2 regions of the Amycolatopsis pigmentata genome follow, and region 2 is predicted to be linked to the other one. Evidence: riboswitches for the same ligand, from Rfam matches in the RefSeq annotation. Region 2 holds a riboswitch; the other holds the start of a gene.

Region 1 (8,015 bases), on a different contig from region 2:
CAGCTCGCCGCGGGCGCCTGTACCCCGAGTCCCAGGAAACTGAGCCCCGCCTCCGCGAGCAGCGCCACGCCCATCAGGATGGTGGTCTGGACCAACAACGGCGCAGCCACGTTCGGCAGGATGTGCACCCACAGCGTCCGGCGGGTCGAACAGCCGATCGCTCGGGCGGAATCGACGAACGGCTCCTCCGCCACCGACATGGCGGCGCCACGGACCACGCGGAACAGGCTCGGCGCGAACACCACGCCCAGCGCCACCATCGCGTTGGTCAGGCCCGGCCCCAGCACGGCGACGACCGCGAGCGCGAACGCCAGGCCGGGCAGGCTCAGCAACGTGTCGGCGAGCCTGCTGATGACCGTGTCCACCACACCGCGGCGCAGCCCCGCCCACAGTCCACTCGGGACACCGAGCACCAACGCCACGCCGACCGAGATGAGCGGCGCGAGAAGGGCGAGGCGGACCGCGTAGATGAGTCTGCTGGCGACGTCACGGCCGAGGTCGTCCGTCCCGAGCGGGTGGTCGCCGCTGTAGGGGGCGAAGCTCTTCGCGATGTCCTGCGCCGTCGGATCGTGGGGGGCGATCCACGACGCCGCGATCGCGAGGATCACCAGCAGGAGGAGGAATCCCGCGGAGATCACGGTCGAGGGCCTGCGGAACAGTCTCGCGAGCGCCGACGGACGCTTGCCGACGTCACCGGAACCGGCCGTCCGGCCCACCCGGGCTAACCCGCCGATCAATTCGGTGGTCATGCTTTACGCACCTTCGGGTTCAGCCTGCCGTAGACCGCGTCGACGACCAGGTTGGCGACGACCACCACGGCGGCGGCGAAGAGGACATAGCCCTGGAGAACGGGGAAGTCCCGTTTGAGGATCGAGTTGACGGCCAGCGTCCCGAGCCCCTGCACGCCCGACACCATTTCGATGACGATGGCGCCACCGAGCAGTCGTCCCGCCTGCAGGCCCAGCACGGTCACCACCGGGATCGCGGCATTGCGCAGGATGTGACGCCGGATCAACCACATCGTCGAGCAGCCCCGGGCCAGCGCGGTGCGGATGTAGGGCCGGGCGAGCACGTCACCGACGCTGCCGCGGGCGTGCCGGGCCAGTTCGGCTCCCGTGGCCAGCCCCAGTGCGACCGCGGGGATGATGGCATGCTGCAGCCATGGGCCGAACCCGTCCGACAGGGACGCGTATCCGGTCGCCGGAAGCCACTTCGTCGCCAGCGAAAAGATCAGCACGAGCAGCATGCCCACCCAGAAGCCGGGCATCGCGATGCCGACCGTCGCCATCAGCGACACCGCCCGGTCGATCCAGGTGCCCTGGCGCAGCCCCGCGATGATCCCGGCCGGAACGCCGACCGCGATCGCGATGAGCAGGGCCAGGATCGTGATCGACAGGGTGGCCGGGGCGGCGCGCATGATCGCGCCGCTCACCGTCTCGGACGAGAACAGCGAGTTTCCGAGGTCACCCCGCACCACGTGGCCGAACCAGGTGAAGTACTGCGTCAGCAGCGGGCGGTCGACGCCCAGCTGGTGCCGGATGGCATCCACGCGTTCCGGTGTGGCGGCCTCGCCCGCGGCGAACTCCGCCGGATCGCCCGGCACGAGATGGATCAACAGGAACGTCAGCACCGAGACCAGCCACAGCACGACGACGCCGCCGAGAATCCGCCGGATCACCGAATACAGGCCGGCGAGCCCGGATCCGCGCCGTGGACGACGACTTTCCCCCCGGTTACCCGGCACCGGAATACGGTCGGGTCTTGTCGCGACGCCACTGACGCGCCGCTCATCGGACGGTGATTCTTCGCCGTCCGATGGGGCTTTCCGTGGCTCCATTGCCACCTCCCGATCATGAAGGAATCAAGAATATGGTGAAACCAGCATCGAATTCATGGCCGGGGCCGGCCATGCCCTGATTTTCGGACTTCTTTTCAACGCCAGGGTTTTTCGCTCGCGGTTTTCCGGGAATGGCTCGTTCGCCCGCGGGTCAATCAGCGACGCCGGGGCGACAGGGGTGGACATGACCATGGGCAGTCAGCATGTCGTACCTCACGTGTTGCTCTCCTCACCCGAAGTTCATGACGAGAGTAGTTCCAGCTAGACGGAGGTGAGAGCAACAATTCCGGCGGCCGCTGTTGCCCTGGGCGCAACACGGGTCGCGTCCCGCCCGGTGGGCCACTCGATGGCGGGGGCCTTGGCGGACCCGGCGGTGGGTACTGCCGGGGTGACCACAAATCGGGACCTTCATCTTTGTTTTCCAGCCCGAAGACCTTGCCGCGTCACCGGCCGTATCGTGACGGTTCGACAAGTGCCGATGCGGGCCCACAGTGAGGTGGACATGACCAAGCCAGCGCCGCGTGCCGGATGGCCGACGCCCTTTCGGCCACGGATCTCGGCTTCGTTTTCCTACCGGCTGCACGCCATCTTGGCCGCCAACGGCCTGTATCGCCGGGTCGCGGCGAGGCTCGAACGGGCCCCGCGCGCGTATCGCGCTTTCACCACCGTCGAACGTGTCTCGAAGGAGCGTTTGTACGGGTGCCGGATGTGCGGCCAGTGTGCCCTGCCCACGACGGGCTACGCGTGCCCGATGACCTGCCCCAAACAACTGCGCAACGGCCCGTGTGGCGGCGTGTCGCCGGACGGGAACTGCGAAGTGCACCCGGAGATGCGGTGCGTGTGGGTCATCGCGCACGAGCGCGCCACCGCCGCCGGGCACGGCAGCGATCTCGGTCTCCTGCACCGGCCGGTGGACCACCGCGAACACAGCCGCAGCTCCTGGATCAACTACTGGCTCGGCCGCGACGACGAACTCGCGACCGACCCGCGATCTCGTCCACTGCTGCCCATTGTGGAAGTCTCATGACGACGGCTGCTCCGGGCCTGCGCGCCGCGATCGACGAGAAGCGCTTCGCCGTCACCGCCGAGCTGGGACCGCCGCGAGGCGCCGACACACAGCAGATCGCCCGTAAGGCCGACCTTTTGCGGGGCTGGGTCGACGCGGTGAACGTGACCGACAACCAGGGTGCCCGCGTCCGGATGTCGAGCCTCGGTGGTGCCGTGCTGGCCCAGCGCGCCGGGCTGTCCCCGGTCATGCAACTGACTTGCCGCGATCGCAACCGGATGGCGTTGCAGTCGGACCTGCTCGCCGCCGGTGCGCTCGGCATCCCGCACGTGCTGCTGCTCACGGGTGATCATCCGCGCGCGGGCGATCACCCGGAGGCGAAGCCGGTGTTCGACCTCGACGGGGTGCAGCTGGCCTGGCTGGCCAGGACGTTGCGCGACGACGGTGTCCTGGCGTCCGGAGAGAAGGTCGATGGCCGTCCACAGTGGATGATCGGAACCGTGGAGAACCCGTTCTCCCCGCCCTTGTCCTTCCGTGCCGGACGGCTGGCGAAGAAGGTCGCGGCGGGCGCGGAGTTCGCACAGACCCAGTACGTGTTCGACCTCGCTGTGTTCACGCGGTGGATGGCCGAGCTGAGGGATCTGGGCGTCACCGAGACGTGCGCGGTGCTCGCGGGCGTGGGACCGATCCGGTCGCTGCGCATGCTGGAGTTCCTGCGCACCAGCGTGCCCGGCGTGCATGTGCCCGCGGAGATCGAACGCCGGCTGCGAGGCGTGCCCGCCGATCGGGTCGGCGACGAAGGAATCCGGCTGTGCGCGGAGACGATCCAGCAGTTGGCGGAGATCCCCGGGGTCGCGGGGGTACACGTGATGGCCTTCGGCTTCGAACGCGGTGTCGCCGAGATTCTCCAGCGGGCCGGGTTCACCCGCACGGCCGGATCGTTCGCCGCCGGTTCTTGAACATCGTGACGGGTGGAGGAGAGGGTATGAACGCGTTGGTCATCGACGGAAGGGCCGTGGCGGCCGGGGTCCGCGCGCGGGTGGCACGGGAAGTGGCCACGCTGCCCACTCCTCCGGGGCTGGCCACCGTTCTCATCGGCGACGATCCGGCCTCGGCGATCTACGTGCGCAACAAGCGCCGCCAGTGTGCCGAGGCCGGAATGCGCGACCTGCACCGGCACCTGCCCGGAGAGATCACCCAGGAGGCCGCCGCCGCGGTCGTCGACGAACTCGCCTCCGACCCTCAGGTCACCGGAATCCTCCTCCAGTTGCCCCTCCCGCCGCACCTCGACGCCGCCGCCCTCATCGAGCGCATCCCTCCGGAAAAGGACGTCGACGGACTCACCGAGCGCAGCACCGGCCGCCTCGCGCTGGGCAGGCCGGGGCTGCGTCCCTGCACCCCCGAGGGGGTGATGGTGCTTCTCGACGAGATCGGTGCGGTCCTCGAGGGCGCGCACACCGTGGTCGTCGGCCGGTCCAATCTGGTCGGCAAACCGATGGCACAGCTTCTGTTGCAGCGCAACGCCACCGTGACCGTGTGCCACTCCCGTACTCGTGACCTGGCGGCCGTGTGCCGGACGGCGGACGTGCTCGTGGTCGCCGCCGGCGTGCCCCGGCTCATCGGCGAGGACGCGGTCAAGCCGGGAGCGATCGTGCTCGATGTCGGCATTCATCGCACCGAGAACGGGTTGTGCGGCGATGTCGACACTGACACCGTCCGCGAAATCGCCGGTGTGGTGACCCCGGTGCCCGGTGGCGTGGGTCCGATGACCATCGCGATGCTGCTCCAGAACACCCTCACCGCCGCCCGGGAAAACCCGATCACCTGATCGACTTGCCTGACGACGCTCTCGGGGTTTCCGCCCCGGGCGAGCGTGGCCGGCGCCGACCACGTGTTGCGCTCAGGTCAACGGCGGTCTGCGCCGGCCGGCGCTGTGCCGGGCCGCCGCGGCGAAGTCGCCGAGGCCACGCGGATCCGGGTTGACCGCGCTGAACGGGCCGATCTACTGTCAGAAGCCCTCAACTTCATACCGCGCCGTTCCAGCCGGAGCGGGAGAGATCCCATCGGTGACGGTGGGGCGCCGAAGGAGCAACTCTCCCCAGAAACTCTCAGGTCCCCCTACCGCTCCGGCGAGGCGAACTCTGGAAAGCCGGGATTTCCGATCCCGCACCCACGGTGCAAGCCCCTCCGAGCAGGCGGTGAAACTCTCAGGTACCGATGACAGAGCGGGGAGGTGCCCAGCGCCACGATCCGTGGTGCCCGAAACAGGGAGCCTCCGAAAATGCCCTTGAGCGCGTTCGATCTTTATTCCGTCGGTATCGGGCCGTCCTCTTCGCACACGGTGGGCCCCATGCGTGCGGCGAAACGTTTTGTCGACAGGCTGCGGGAAGACGGCCTGCTCGCTTCGGTCATCCGGGTCAGAGCGGAGTTGTTCGGATCGCTGGGCGCCACCGGCCACGGGCACGGCTCGGAGAAGGCGGTCATTCTCGGTCTCGAGGGTGAGGACCCGGCCACCGTCGACACCGACACCGCCGACCAACGGGCGGCGCGTGCCAAGGAAGAGGGCAGGCTGTCGCTCGGCGGGAGCAAGGTGATCGATTTCACCGCGAGCGAGGATCTGGTGCTGCATCGGCGCAAATCCCTGCCCGCGCACCCCAACGGCATGGTCTTCACCGCCTACGGCGCCCAGGGAACGGTCCTGTGCGACCGTACCTATTACTCGGTCGGCGGCGGTTTCGTGGTGAACGAGGACGCGGTGGGTTCGGACCGGATCGTTCGTGACACCACCGAGGTGCGCTATCCCTTCGGCACCGCCGCCGAGCTGCTGGCCATCTGCGCTCGTGAGGGGCTTCGCGTGAGCGACGTGATGCTGGCCAACGAACTGTCCTGGCGGTCCGCCGAGGAGATCAGGACCGGGTTGCTCGGGTTGTGGAACGTCATGGTCGCCTGCGTCGAGGCGGGTTGTCACCGGGACGGCGTCCTGCCCGGTGGTCTCCGTGTCCCGCGGCGCGCCCCGGGCCTGTTCCGGACCCTGACGTCCGAAGTGGACAGTGAGGACCCGCTGCGCGTCCTGGACTGGGTCAACCTCTACGCGCTGGCGGTCAACGAGGAGAACGCTTCCGGCGGGCGCGTCGTCACCGCGCCGACCAACGGTGCCGCGGGCATCATTCCCGCCGTGCTGCACTACTACGCCCGGTTCGTCCCCGGCGCGGACGACGACGGCGTCGTGCGGTTTCTCCTCACGGCCGCCGCGATCGGCATCCTCTTCAAACAGAACGCCTCCATCTCCGGCGCCGAGGTCGGTTGCCAGGGCGAAGTCGGATCCGCCTGCTCGATGGCCGCGGCCGCGCTGTGCGAAGTTCTCGGCGGCACGCCGGAACAAGTGGAGAACGCGGCCGAGGTCGGTATCGAGCACAACCTCGGCCTCACCTGCGACCCGGTGGGCGGTCTGGTGCAGATTCCGTGCATCGAGCGCAACGCGATCGCCTCGATCAAGGCGATCAACGCCGCCCGGATCGCCATCAACGGCACCGGCCGTCATCAGGTCAGTCTGGACAAGGCCATCAAGACCATGCGGGACACCGGCCGTGACATGCACGTCAAATACAAGGAAACCGCCCGAGGCGGCCTCGCGGTCAACGTCATCGAGTGCTAGGTGGCCCTGACTCGTCCATGTTCGAACCCATCGTCCGTTTTCTTCGGGATCACACGGGTACCCGCCGCTGAAGGACAACGTAGGGAAGGAACATGGTTGTATCCAAAGCGGCGGGACGCGAGGCCACCGAACGCAAGCCGGTCGAGGTGTTCGCGCTCATGGCCGGAGTGGTCTTCCTCGTGGCAGGCGTGCTGGGGTTCATTCCCGGAGTGACCACCGGTTACGACGCGCTCGAGTTCGGCGGACACCATTCCGGCGCGATGCTCTTCGGCGTCTTCCAGGTGTCCATCCTGCACAATCTCGTGCACCTGGCCTTCGGCGTCGCCGGACTGGCGGCCTTCGCGACCCGGGCCCCCGCGCGTGCCTATCTGGTGCTGGGCGGCGGGATCTACCTGGTCCTGTGGTTGTACGGCGTTGCCGTCAGCAAGGCGACCCCGGGCAACTTCATTCCCGTGAACAGCGCGGACAACTGGCTGCACCTGGGACTCGGGCTCGGCATGATCGGGCTCGGCGTCCTCGCCACGGCCATCGAACGTGGGCAGGGCACCTATCCGGCGCCCCAGGACCAGGGAGAACGGTAAATCCGGTGCGGGGCGCAGTTCGTCGGCTATCGCGCGACGGGAGCCTGCCAACCTCGTCGCAGCGCGATCAGACGCACCACGAAGACGAGGGTGGCCGCGGCAATCTGCTCCGGCGCCTGTAACACGTGCAGGCGGTAACAGGCATAGACGGTCACGGCGCCGATGAGTGCGGCCAAGGCATAGATTTCCGAGCGCAGGACGATCGGGATTTCACGGATGAGCACGTCGCGGATCACCCCGCCGCCGATGCCGGTGATCACGCCGACGGTGCACGCGCCCACCAGCCCCAGCCCTTGCTGAAGCCCGAGCTTGGTGGCCGTCACCGTGAACAGGCCCAATCCCGCGGCGTCCAGCACCAGGTAGGCGCGACGCAACCGTTGGACCTGCGCGTGCATGAGGAACGCGACCAGCCCGGCGACGAACGCCACCGCCACATACGGCCAGTGCCGCAACGCGAACGGAGGTGTCAGCCCGAGCAGCAGGTCACGCACCACGCCACCGCCCAACGCGGTGATACCGGCAAGCACCGTGACTCCAAAGAGGTCAAGCCGCGCGCGCACGCCGGCCAGCCCTCCCGAGAGCCCGAACACGAAGACACCCATCAGGTCGGGCACCAGCACCTGCAACGGCTCGTCAGTCACGCCCGCAGACTAACCCCGAGCAGGCCCGCGTCGAGACCGTCGAGCGACGAGATCCGCGCCGCACCAAGGCGGGTCTCCGGGAAAATACCTGATTCCTGTCGCGGGAATCGGCGATACCGTGCGATGATGCGCGGTCCCCGTCTTCGATCCACAAGGCATCCCGATCGTGAGGCCGTCGATGCCGGGAACGGGTGGGTGCCGAAACAGGCGATCAGACATGTCCTGCTGATCCTGGCCGGAGGATCCGCGGCTTTCCTTGTGCCGTGGACGATCTATCTCCAGAGCACGCTACCGG
Region 2 (8,015 bases):
GCGACGGCCGGCACCCCGGAGGCCCGCGAGCACCTTGGCCGGTTCACGGCGCCGCTCGAGAGCCCCTTTGCCGACGAAATCCCGTTTCGCGAATTTCACCACCCGGCCCAGATTCGCTTCGAAGGGGGACACCGCGGTGGTGAGTTCGTTGCCGTACAAGGGCATTCCGGCTTCGAGACGGAGCGTGTCACGGCTGGCGAGCCCCGCGGGCAGCAACCCGTGGGACTCTCCCGCCGCGGTGAGCGCACTCCACAGCGCCTCTGCTTCGGGCGAAGGAACGAAAAGCTCGAAACCGTCCTCACCGGTGTAACCGGTGCGAGCGAGGAACACCTCCTGGCCGCCCACCTTCGCCGGCATACCGGCGTAGTACTTGAGGCTCGCGAGGTCGGCGCTGGTCACCGTGCCCACGATGTCGGCCGCACGCGGGCCCTGGACCGCGATCAACGCCGTCTCCGAAGACCGATCGGTGACTTCGGCGTCGAAGGCTCCGGTCCGCTTGAGCAGCTCCGCGAACACGATGGCGGCGTTGCCCGCGTTGGCCACGACGAGGAACTGCGATTCGCCGATCCGGTACACCACCAGGTCGTCGAGCACGCCACCCTCGGCGTCGCACATCATCGTGTACCGGGCACGGCCGGGCTCGACACCGGAGAGGTTGCCGACGAGCGCGTAGTCGAGTGCGGCGCCCGCCTCGCGGCCGGTCACCTCGATCTCCCCCATGTGCGAAAGGTCGAACAGCCCGGCGGCCTCACGGACCGCGCGATGTTCGGCCAGTTCGCTGGTGTAGCGCACCGGCATCTCCCAGCCGGCGAAGTCGGTGAACAGCGCGTCGAGTCCTTTGTGGACATCGTAGAGCGAGGTGCGCACGGTTTCAGCTCCCGGCGTAGTCGGAAAGGGGCGGGCAGGAGCAGACCAGATTCCGGTCGCCACGGGCGGCGTCGATGCGGCGGACCGGCGGCCAGTACTTCGCCTTCGGCGAGACCCCGTCGGGGTAGACCGCGGTCTTCCGGTCGTAGGGGGCGTCCCAGTCACCGGTGAGCGCCTCCGCGGTGTGCGGCGCGCCTCGCAGCGGGCTGCGCTCCACCGGCCAGCGTCCGTCGGCGACCTCGTCGATTTCGCGGCGGATCGAGATCATCGCCTCGCAGAACCGGTCGATCTCGGCGACGTCCTCGCTCTCGGTCGGCTCCACCATCAGCGTACCGGCCACCGGGAACGACATCGTCGGCGCGTGAAAACCGTAGTCCACCAGGCGTTTCGCCACGTCGTCCACAGTCACGCCGGTGCGCTTGGTGAGCGCGCGGAGATCCAGGATGCATTCGTGGGCGACCAGTCCGTTCCGGCCGGAGTAGAGCACCGGGTAGTGCGGGGCGAGCCGGGCCGCGATGTAGTTGGCGGCCAGCACCGCGACCTTGGTCGCGCGGGTCAGCCCGGCCGCGCCCATCATCCGGATGTAGGCCCACGAGATCGGCAGGATGGAGGCCGATCCGAACGGTGCCGCGGCGACCGGCCCGACACCGGTGTCTGGTCCCGCTTGCGCGAAGGCGGGGTGATTCGGCAGGTACGGCGCCAGGTGGGCGCGCACGGCCACCGGCCCGACACCGGGACCACCGCCACCGTGCGGGATGCAGAAGGTCTTGTGCAGGTTCAGGTGCGAAACGTCGCCACCGAATTCGCCCGGCTTGGCCAGCCCGAGCAGCGCGTTGAGGTTGGCGCCGTCGACATACACCTGGCCGCCGCGTTCGTGCACGATCCGCGCGAGGTCGGCGATGTCGTTCTCGTAGACACCGTGCGTGGACGGGTAGGTGACCATGGCGGCGGCCAGCCGCTCACCATGTTCGTCTACTTTGGACCTGAGGTCGGACAGGTCCACGTTGCCATCGCTGTCGCACGCGACGACGACCACCCGCATCCCGGCGAGCACGGCGGACGCGGCGTTGGTGCCGTGCGCCGAGGACGGGATCAGGCACACGTCACGTTCGGACTGGCCGTTCGCGCGGTGGTAGGCGCGGATCGCGAGCAGGCCGGCCAACTCGCCCTGGCTGCCCGCGTTGGGCTGCAACGACACCTGGTCGTAGCCGGTGACCTCGGCCAGCCAGGTGTTCAGCCCGGAGATCAGTTCGAGGTACCCGGCCGCGTCCTCGGCGGGAGCGAACGGATGCAGGCCGGCGAACCCCGGCCAGCTGACCGGCTCCATCTCGGCCGCGGCGTTGAGCTTCATGGTGCAGGAACCGAGCGGGATCATGCCGCGATCCAGCGCGTAGTCCTGGTCCGAAAGCCGTCGCAGATAACGCAGCATGGCCGTCTCCGACCGATGCGCGTGAAAGACCTCGTGGGTGAGGAAGGCACTGGTGCGGGCCACTCCGGACGGCAGCGTGGACGAGCCGGGCTCGCCGCGGTCCGGCAGGCCGAAGGCACGCAGAACCGCACCCATGATGTCCAAAGTGGACAGTTCGTCACAGGCGATCCGGACATGGTCGTCGTCGACGCGCCCGAGGTTGATCCCGGCCCGCCGGGCTTCGGCGATCACCTCCGCGGCGCGGCCCGGTACGCGCGCGAGCACGGTGTCGAAGAAGGTGTCGTGCACCACCTCGACCCCGCCGTCGCGCAACGCGGCCGCGAACCCGGCCGCCAGTCCGTGCACGCGTTCCGCGATGCCTCGCAGGCCGTCCGGCCCGTGGTACACCGCGTACATCGCGGCCAGCACGGCCGGGAGTACCTGCGCGGTGCAGATGTTGGAGGTCGCCTTCTCCCGGCGGATGTGCTGCTCGCGGGTCTGCAGCGCGAGGCGATAGGCGGGACGGCCTTCCGCGTCCGTGGAGACGCCGACGAGCCGCCCGGGCAGCGATCGTTCGAGACCCGACCGCACCGCGATGTAACCGGCGTGCGGCCCGCCGTAGCCGAGCGGCACGCCGAAACGCTGGGTGGTGCCCACCGCGATGTCCGCGCCGAGCTCCCCGGGCGGAACGATCATGGTCAGCGCGAGCAGGTCGGCGGCGACCGTGCAGAGCGCGCCCGCCCGCTTCGCCGCCTCACCGACCGACTGGTGGAATTCCCTGTCCCGCACCACACCGGAGGCGCCCGGGTACTGGACGACGACGCCGAAGAACTCGTCCGGCAGCCCGGTGGCCAGATCGCGCACGTCGATCTCGATGCCGGTCGCCTCGGCCCGCGTGCGCAGCACCGCCACCGTCTGCGGCAGACACTCCGCGTCCACCACGACCCGCTGCGAGCGCGCCCTCGAAATCCGCCGCATGAGCAACACCGCCTCGACCACCGCGGTGGACTCGTCGAGCAGCGAGGCGTTGGCGACGTCGAGACCGGTCAACCCGGAGACCATGGTCTGGAAGGTGAGCAGCGCCTCCAACCTGCCCTGCGAGATTTCCGGCTGGTAAGGCGTGTACGCGGTGTACCAGGCCGGGCTCTCCAGGACGTTGCGCCGGATCACCGCCGGGGTGATCGTGTCGTGGAAGCCGAGCCCGATCATCTGGGTCATCGGGCGGTTCTTGGCCGCGAGGGCACGCAGTTCCGCCAGCGCCTCGGCTTCGGAGGCGGCCGGGGGAAGATCGAGTTCGCGCGGGTCACGGATGGCCGCGGGGATCGCCGCGTCGACCAGGGCGTCGAGGCTGTCGTACCCGCATTCGGCGAGCATCTTGGCCTGCTCGTGGACGGATGGTCCGATATGGCGGTCGGCGAAGGACATCCGGGAGCTCCTCTCACTGGGTGTGGGAACTCCCCCTCTGTCATGGCACCTGAGAGTTTCGCCGCTCGCGCGACTTTCACCTTGGGTGAGACGCTCTGGGCGCCTGCTTTCCAGAGTGGCCTGGCCAGAAGCGGTAGCTGGTACCTGAGAGATTGGCGGGGAGGTTGCTCCTTCGGCGCCCCGTTCGATGACGGGGACTCTCCCGCTCCGGCTCGTCACGGCCTGATATTCGGTTGTCGTCGATTGAGAGTATAGCCGCCGGGGCGTCACGCGGCTGGCCGCGCCACGCCGGCCCACACCTTCCATGAGCTGCGAGAAGAGTGACCGTGAGGGAGAACGAACGTATGCCAGGCACCGAACGCCCTGAGCCGCCCGTGGTCGGGGACGAGCGAGAGATGTTGCGTGGTTTCCTCGACTTCCACCGCGCGACGCTGGCCATGAAGTGCGACGGCCTGGGCACCGAAGAGTTGCGGCGCCAGTCGATGCCACCGTCGACGCTGTCGCTGCTCGGCCTGGTCCGGCACATGGCCGAGGTCGAGCGCGTCTGGTTCCGGCGGGTCATCAACGGCGAAGACGTCCCGCTGGTCTGGTCGCCCGAGGGCGACCGTCAGGCCGCGTACGACGCGAGCACGGCCACCCGGGAGGAAGCCTTCGCCGCCTGGGAAGCGGAAATCGAGCACGCACGCCGGATCGAGCGGGATGCTCCTTCGCTCGATGTCGTCGGTTACTGGCCACGCCTGGACAAGGACGTGTCGCTGCGCATGGTCATGATCCACATGATTCACGAGTACGCCCGGCACAACGGACACGCCGACTTCCTGCGGGAGGGGATCGACGGGACCGTGGGGTTCTGAGCGGGCCCTGGATCAGATCGGAGTGACGTAGGCGCCGGAGATCCCGCCGTCCACCAGGAACTGCGCGGCGGTGATGAACGACGCGTCGTCGCTGGCCAGGAAGGCGACCGCGGCGGCGATCTCGTCGGCCTGGGCGAAGCGCCCCATCGGCACGTGTACCAGCCGGCGTGCCGCGCGCTCCGGATCCTTCGCGAAGAGCTCGCGCAGCAGCGGCGTGTCGACCGGGCCGGGGCACAGCGCGTTGACCCGGATGCCCTCACGGGCGAACTGGACCCCGAGTTCCCTGGTCATGGACAGCACCCCGCCCTTGGACGCGGTGTAGGAGATCTGCGAGGTCGCCGCGCCCATCACGGCGACGAAGGACGCGGTGTTCACGATGGCGCCCTTGCCCTGCCTGCGCATATGCGGGATCGCGGCCTTGCAGCACAGGTAGACCGAGGTGAGGTTGACCTCCTGGACCTTTCGCCACGCGTCGAGGCCGGTGGTCAGGATCGAGTCGTCCTCCGGCGGGGAGATGCCGGCGTTGTTGAACGCGACATCGAGCGAGCCGAAGGTGTCCACGGCGGTCTGAAACAGCGCCTCGACCTGGGTTTCATCGGTGACGTCGGTGGCGACGAACTCGCCGCCGGTCTCCCGCGCCGCGGCCTTTCCCGCTTCGGTGTCGACGTCGGCGATCACGATCTTGGCGCCCTCGGTGGCGAGACGCCGGGCGGTGGCCAGGCCGATTCCGCCGGCACCACCGGTGATCACGGCCACCCGGCCGTCGAACCGTCGCATTCAGACCTCCATTTTCGGGGCTTCGATGGCACGCCGGCCCCGCGCCGCGCGCACCAGCGCGGCGAACAGCCGGAGATCGCGGTTGTCCTGTTCCGGATGCCACTGGACGCCCACCACGAACGGCTCACCGGGCGACTCGACCGCCTCGACCGTGCCGTCCGCCGCCCGGCCGGTCACGACGAGGCCGGTGCCCAGCCGGTCCACCGCCTGATGGTGGTAGCAGTGGACTTCCGCGTCCGCGCCGAGGATTCCGGCGACGCGGCTGCCTTCGGTGAAGGCGACCCGCGTGGTGCCGTAGGTGGCGGGTCCGGGCTGGTGCGCGGTGCCGATCGTGTCGGGTAGGTGCTGGGTCAGCGTGCCGCCGAGTGCGACGTTGAGCAGTTGCATGCCCCTGCACACGCCCAGCACGGGCAACCGTCGTCTCCGGGCCTCGCGCAGGAGCGCGAACTCGAACCTGTCCCGTTCCGGCCTGCTGACGGTCTTCTCGTGGGGCCGGTCGCCGTAACCGGCGGGGTCGACGTCCGCGCCGCCCGCGAGCACGAGACCGTCCACAGCGGACAGTGCGGAGGGGTCTTCGCCGGTCTGCGGCAGGAGCACCGGCAATCCGCCCGCTGCCGCCACACCGTCCACATAGGCCATCGGCAGCAGCGCGGCGGGGACGTTCCACACACCCCAGCTCGCGTCCTCGGCGTAGGTGGAAACGGCGATGAGAACGCTAGAGTCGTTCGAAGCCACGGGCGCGCTCCCAGTCGGTGACGGCCGAGTCGAACGCGGCGAGTTCGACTCGGGCGGCGTTGAGGTAGTGGTCGATCACCTCGTCCCCGAACGCCTCCCGGGCCATCTTGCTTTCCCCGAGCAACGCGGCCGCCTCGCGCAGGCTCGACGGAACGGTCGGTTTGCCCGATCCGTAGGCGTTCCCGGTGAACTCGGCATCGAGGGGCAGCTCGTTTTCGATGCCGTACAGGCCGGACGCGACCAGCGCCGCGACCGCGAGGTAGGGGTTGACGTCACCACCGGGAACCCGGTTCTCCACGCGAAGCGAGGGTCCGTGCCCGACCACCCGCAGCGCACAGGTCCGGTTGTCGGTGCCCCAGGCGACCGACGTCGGCGCGAAGCTGCCCGGCACGAACCGCTTGTAGGAGTTGATGTTCGGTGCGAGGAAGTAGGTCAGCTCACGCAGGCAGGCGAGCTGCCCGGCCAGGAAGTGCTCCATCAGCGGCGAAAACCCACCCGGGCGGCTGCCGGAGAGCACCGGTTCGCCTTCGGGGGAACGGAGGCTGATGTGAATGTGGCAGGAGTTGCCCTCGCGCTCGTTGTACTTCGCCATGAAGGTGAGGCTTCGGCCCTCCTGCGCGGCGATTTCCTTGGCGCCCGTCTTGTAGAGGCTGTGGTTGTCGCAGGTCGACAGGGCTTCGGCGAAGCGGAACGCTATCTCGTGCTGGCCCGGGTTGCACTCGCCCTTGGCGGACTCGACGTACATGCCGGCGCCGCCCATCTCGTTGCGGATCCGGCGAAGCAGCGGTTCCACCCGCGCGGTGCCCAGCATCGAATAGTCCACATTGTACTGATTCGCCGGGGTCAGGTCGCGGTAACCGCGCTTCCCCGCGAGCTCGTAGGTGTCGTCGAAGAGGATGAACTCCAGCTCGGTGCCGACGAAGGCGGCGAGCCCGCGCTCGGCCAGCCGCGCGAGCTGACGGCGAAGGACCTGCCGCGGCGACGCGGCCACATCACCGCCTTCGACGTGTTCGACATCGCAGAGCACCGCAGCCGTGCCCTCGTGCCACGGCACCTGCCTCAGCGTGGACATGTCCGGACGGAGCACGAAGTCGCCGTAGCCGCGGTCCCAGGACGACAGGGCGTACCCGCCGACGGTGTTCATGTCCACATCGACGGCAAGCAGGTAGTTACAGGCTTCCGTTCCGTGCCGCGCCACCTCGTCGAGGAAGTAGCCGGCCGCACATCGCTTGCCCTGCAACCGGCCCTGCATGTCGGTCATCGCGACGAGCACCGTGTCGACCCGGCCCGAGTCGACCAGGGCCCGCAGGTCGTCGAGGGTGAGCATGCCCTTGGCAGGGTTCATCCGTCTTCCTCCCCGGTCCAGGACTCACCATCGCTCCCGCGATCAAACCCTGTCAAACCCGGGGCGGAGTGACAATAGGCCGCTCGGGAGGGCGGGGTGGGTGACCGCCACGGCCACCCACCCCCGGGGCCTCAGGTGCCGGAAAGCGTCCTCCGGATCGCCACTTCGACCTGGGTGGCGGTGGCGGCCTGACCCGTGGCGTTGGGATGCACGAGCGTGGCCCGGGTGCCGTTTCCGCACTGGAGGGTGAGCGGGCCGAGGCTCACCTGGGCCGGCCAGAGCTCCCTGGCATTCCCGCAGATTCCTTTGGAATGAGCCGTCGCCGGGACAATCCAACCGATCCGGTCATGACCGGAGGATCGTGGCAATCACGGGTCGACGGGCATGGTCACCAGGCTGGCGATGCGGCGAACACGCCCGGGACCGGGTTCGCGGCCCATCCGGGCGGTGATGGCGGCGCGCAACTCCGCGAGCAACTCGGCCGTTTCGTCGTCGGTCAGCCAGAGCGCGGCCTGCTGGTAGGTGACGCCATCGGCGACGGGGTCGGCGGTTTCGGTGTCCAGGTAATGGTCGAAGTCGGCCAGCAAGCCGCCGACGAACGCGG

Evidence for each region. Region 2 has a riboswitch for glycine ahead of gcvP (aminomethyl-transferring glycine dehydrogenase). Riboswitches for the same ligand answer to the same signal wherever they lie in the genome.
Region 1: another riboswitch for glycine. It lies ahead of ACFSXZ_RS26065 (L-serine ammonia-lyase); the one in region 2 lies ahead of gcvP (aminomethyl-transferring glycine dehydrogenase).

Annotation. Positions count from the first base shown of each region.
Region 1 covers NZ_JBHUKR010000015.1:54,935-62,949, reverse strand. Annotated here, with positions in the region: gene ACFSXZ_RS26090 (ABC transporter permease) at 1-749, opposite strand, end outside; gene ACFSXZ_RS26085 (ABC transporter permease) at 746-1,744, opposite strand; gene ACFSXZ_RS26080 (methylenetetrahydrofolate reductase C-terminal domain-containing protein) at 2,340-2,864, shown strand; gene ACFSXZ_RS26075 (methylenetetrahydrofolate reductase) at 2,861-3,802, shown strand; gene folD (bifunctional methylenetetrahydrofolate dehydrogenase/methenyltetrahydrofolate cyclohydrolase FolD) at 3,829-4,671, shown strand; glycine riboswitch at 4,883-4,977, shown strand; glycine riboswitch at 4,979-5,077, shown strand; gene ACFSXZ_RS26065 (L-serine ammonia-lyase) at 5,125-6,498, shown strand; gene ACFSXZ_RS26060 (DUF4383 domain-containing protein) at 6,591-7,079, shown strand; gene ACFSXZ_RS26055 (trimeric intracellular cation channel family protein) at 7,106-7,720, opposite strand; gene ACFSXZ_RS26050 (MarR family transcriptional regulator) at 7,916-8,015, shown strand, end outside.
Region 2 covers NZ_JBHUKR010000009.1:9,002-17,016, reverse strand. Annotated here, with positions in the region: gene gcvT (glycine cleavage system aminomethyltransferase GcvT) at 1-867, opposite strand, end outside; gene gcvP (aminomethyl-transferring glycine dehydrogenase) at 872-3,700, opposite strand; glycine riboswitch at 3,822-3,915, opposite strand; gene ACFSXZ_RS19540 (DinB family protein) at 4,045-4,554, shown strand; gene ACFSXZ_RS19535 (3-oxoacyl-ACP reductase) at 4,567-5,331, opposite strand; gene ACFSXZ_RS19530 (gamma-glutamyl-gamma-aminobutyrate hydrolase family protein) at 5,332-6,066, opposite strand; gene ACFSXZ_RS19525 (glutamine synthetase family protein) at 6,047-7,393, opposite strand; gene ACFSXZ_RS19520 (hypothetical protein) at 7,543-7,677, opposite strand; gene ACFSXZ_RS19515 (helix-turn-helix domain-containing protein) at 7,780-8,015, opposite strand, start outside.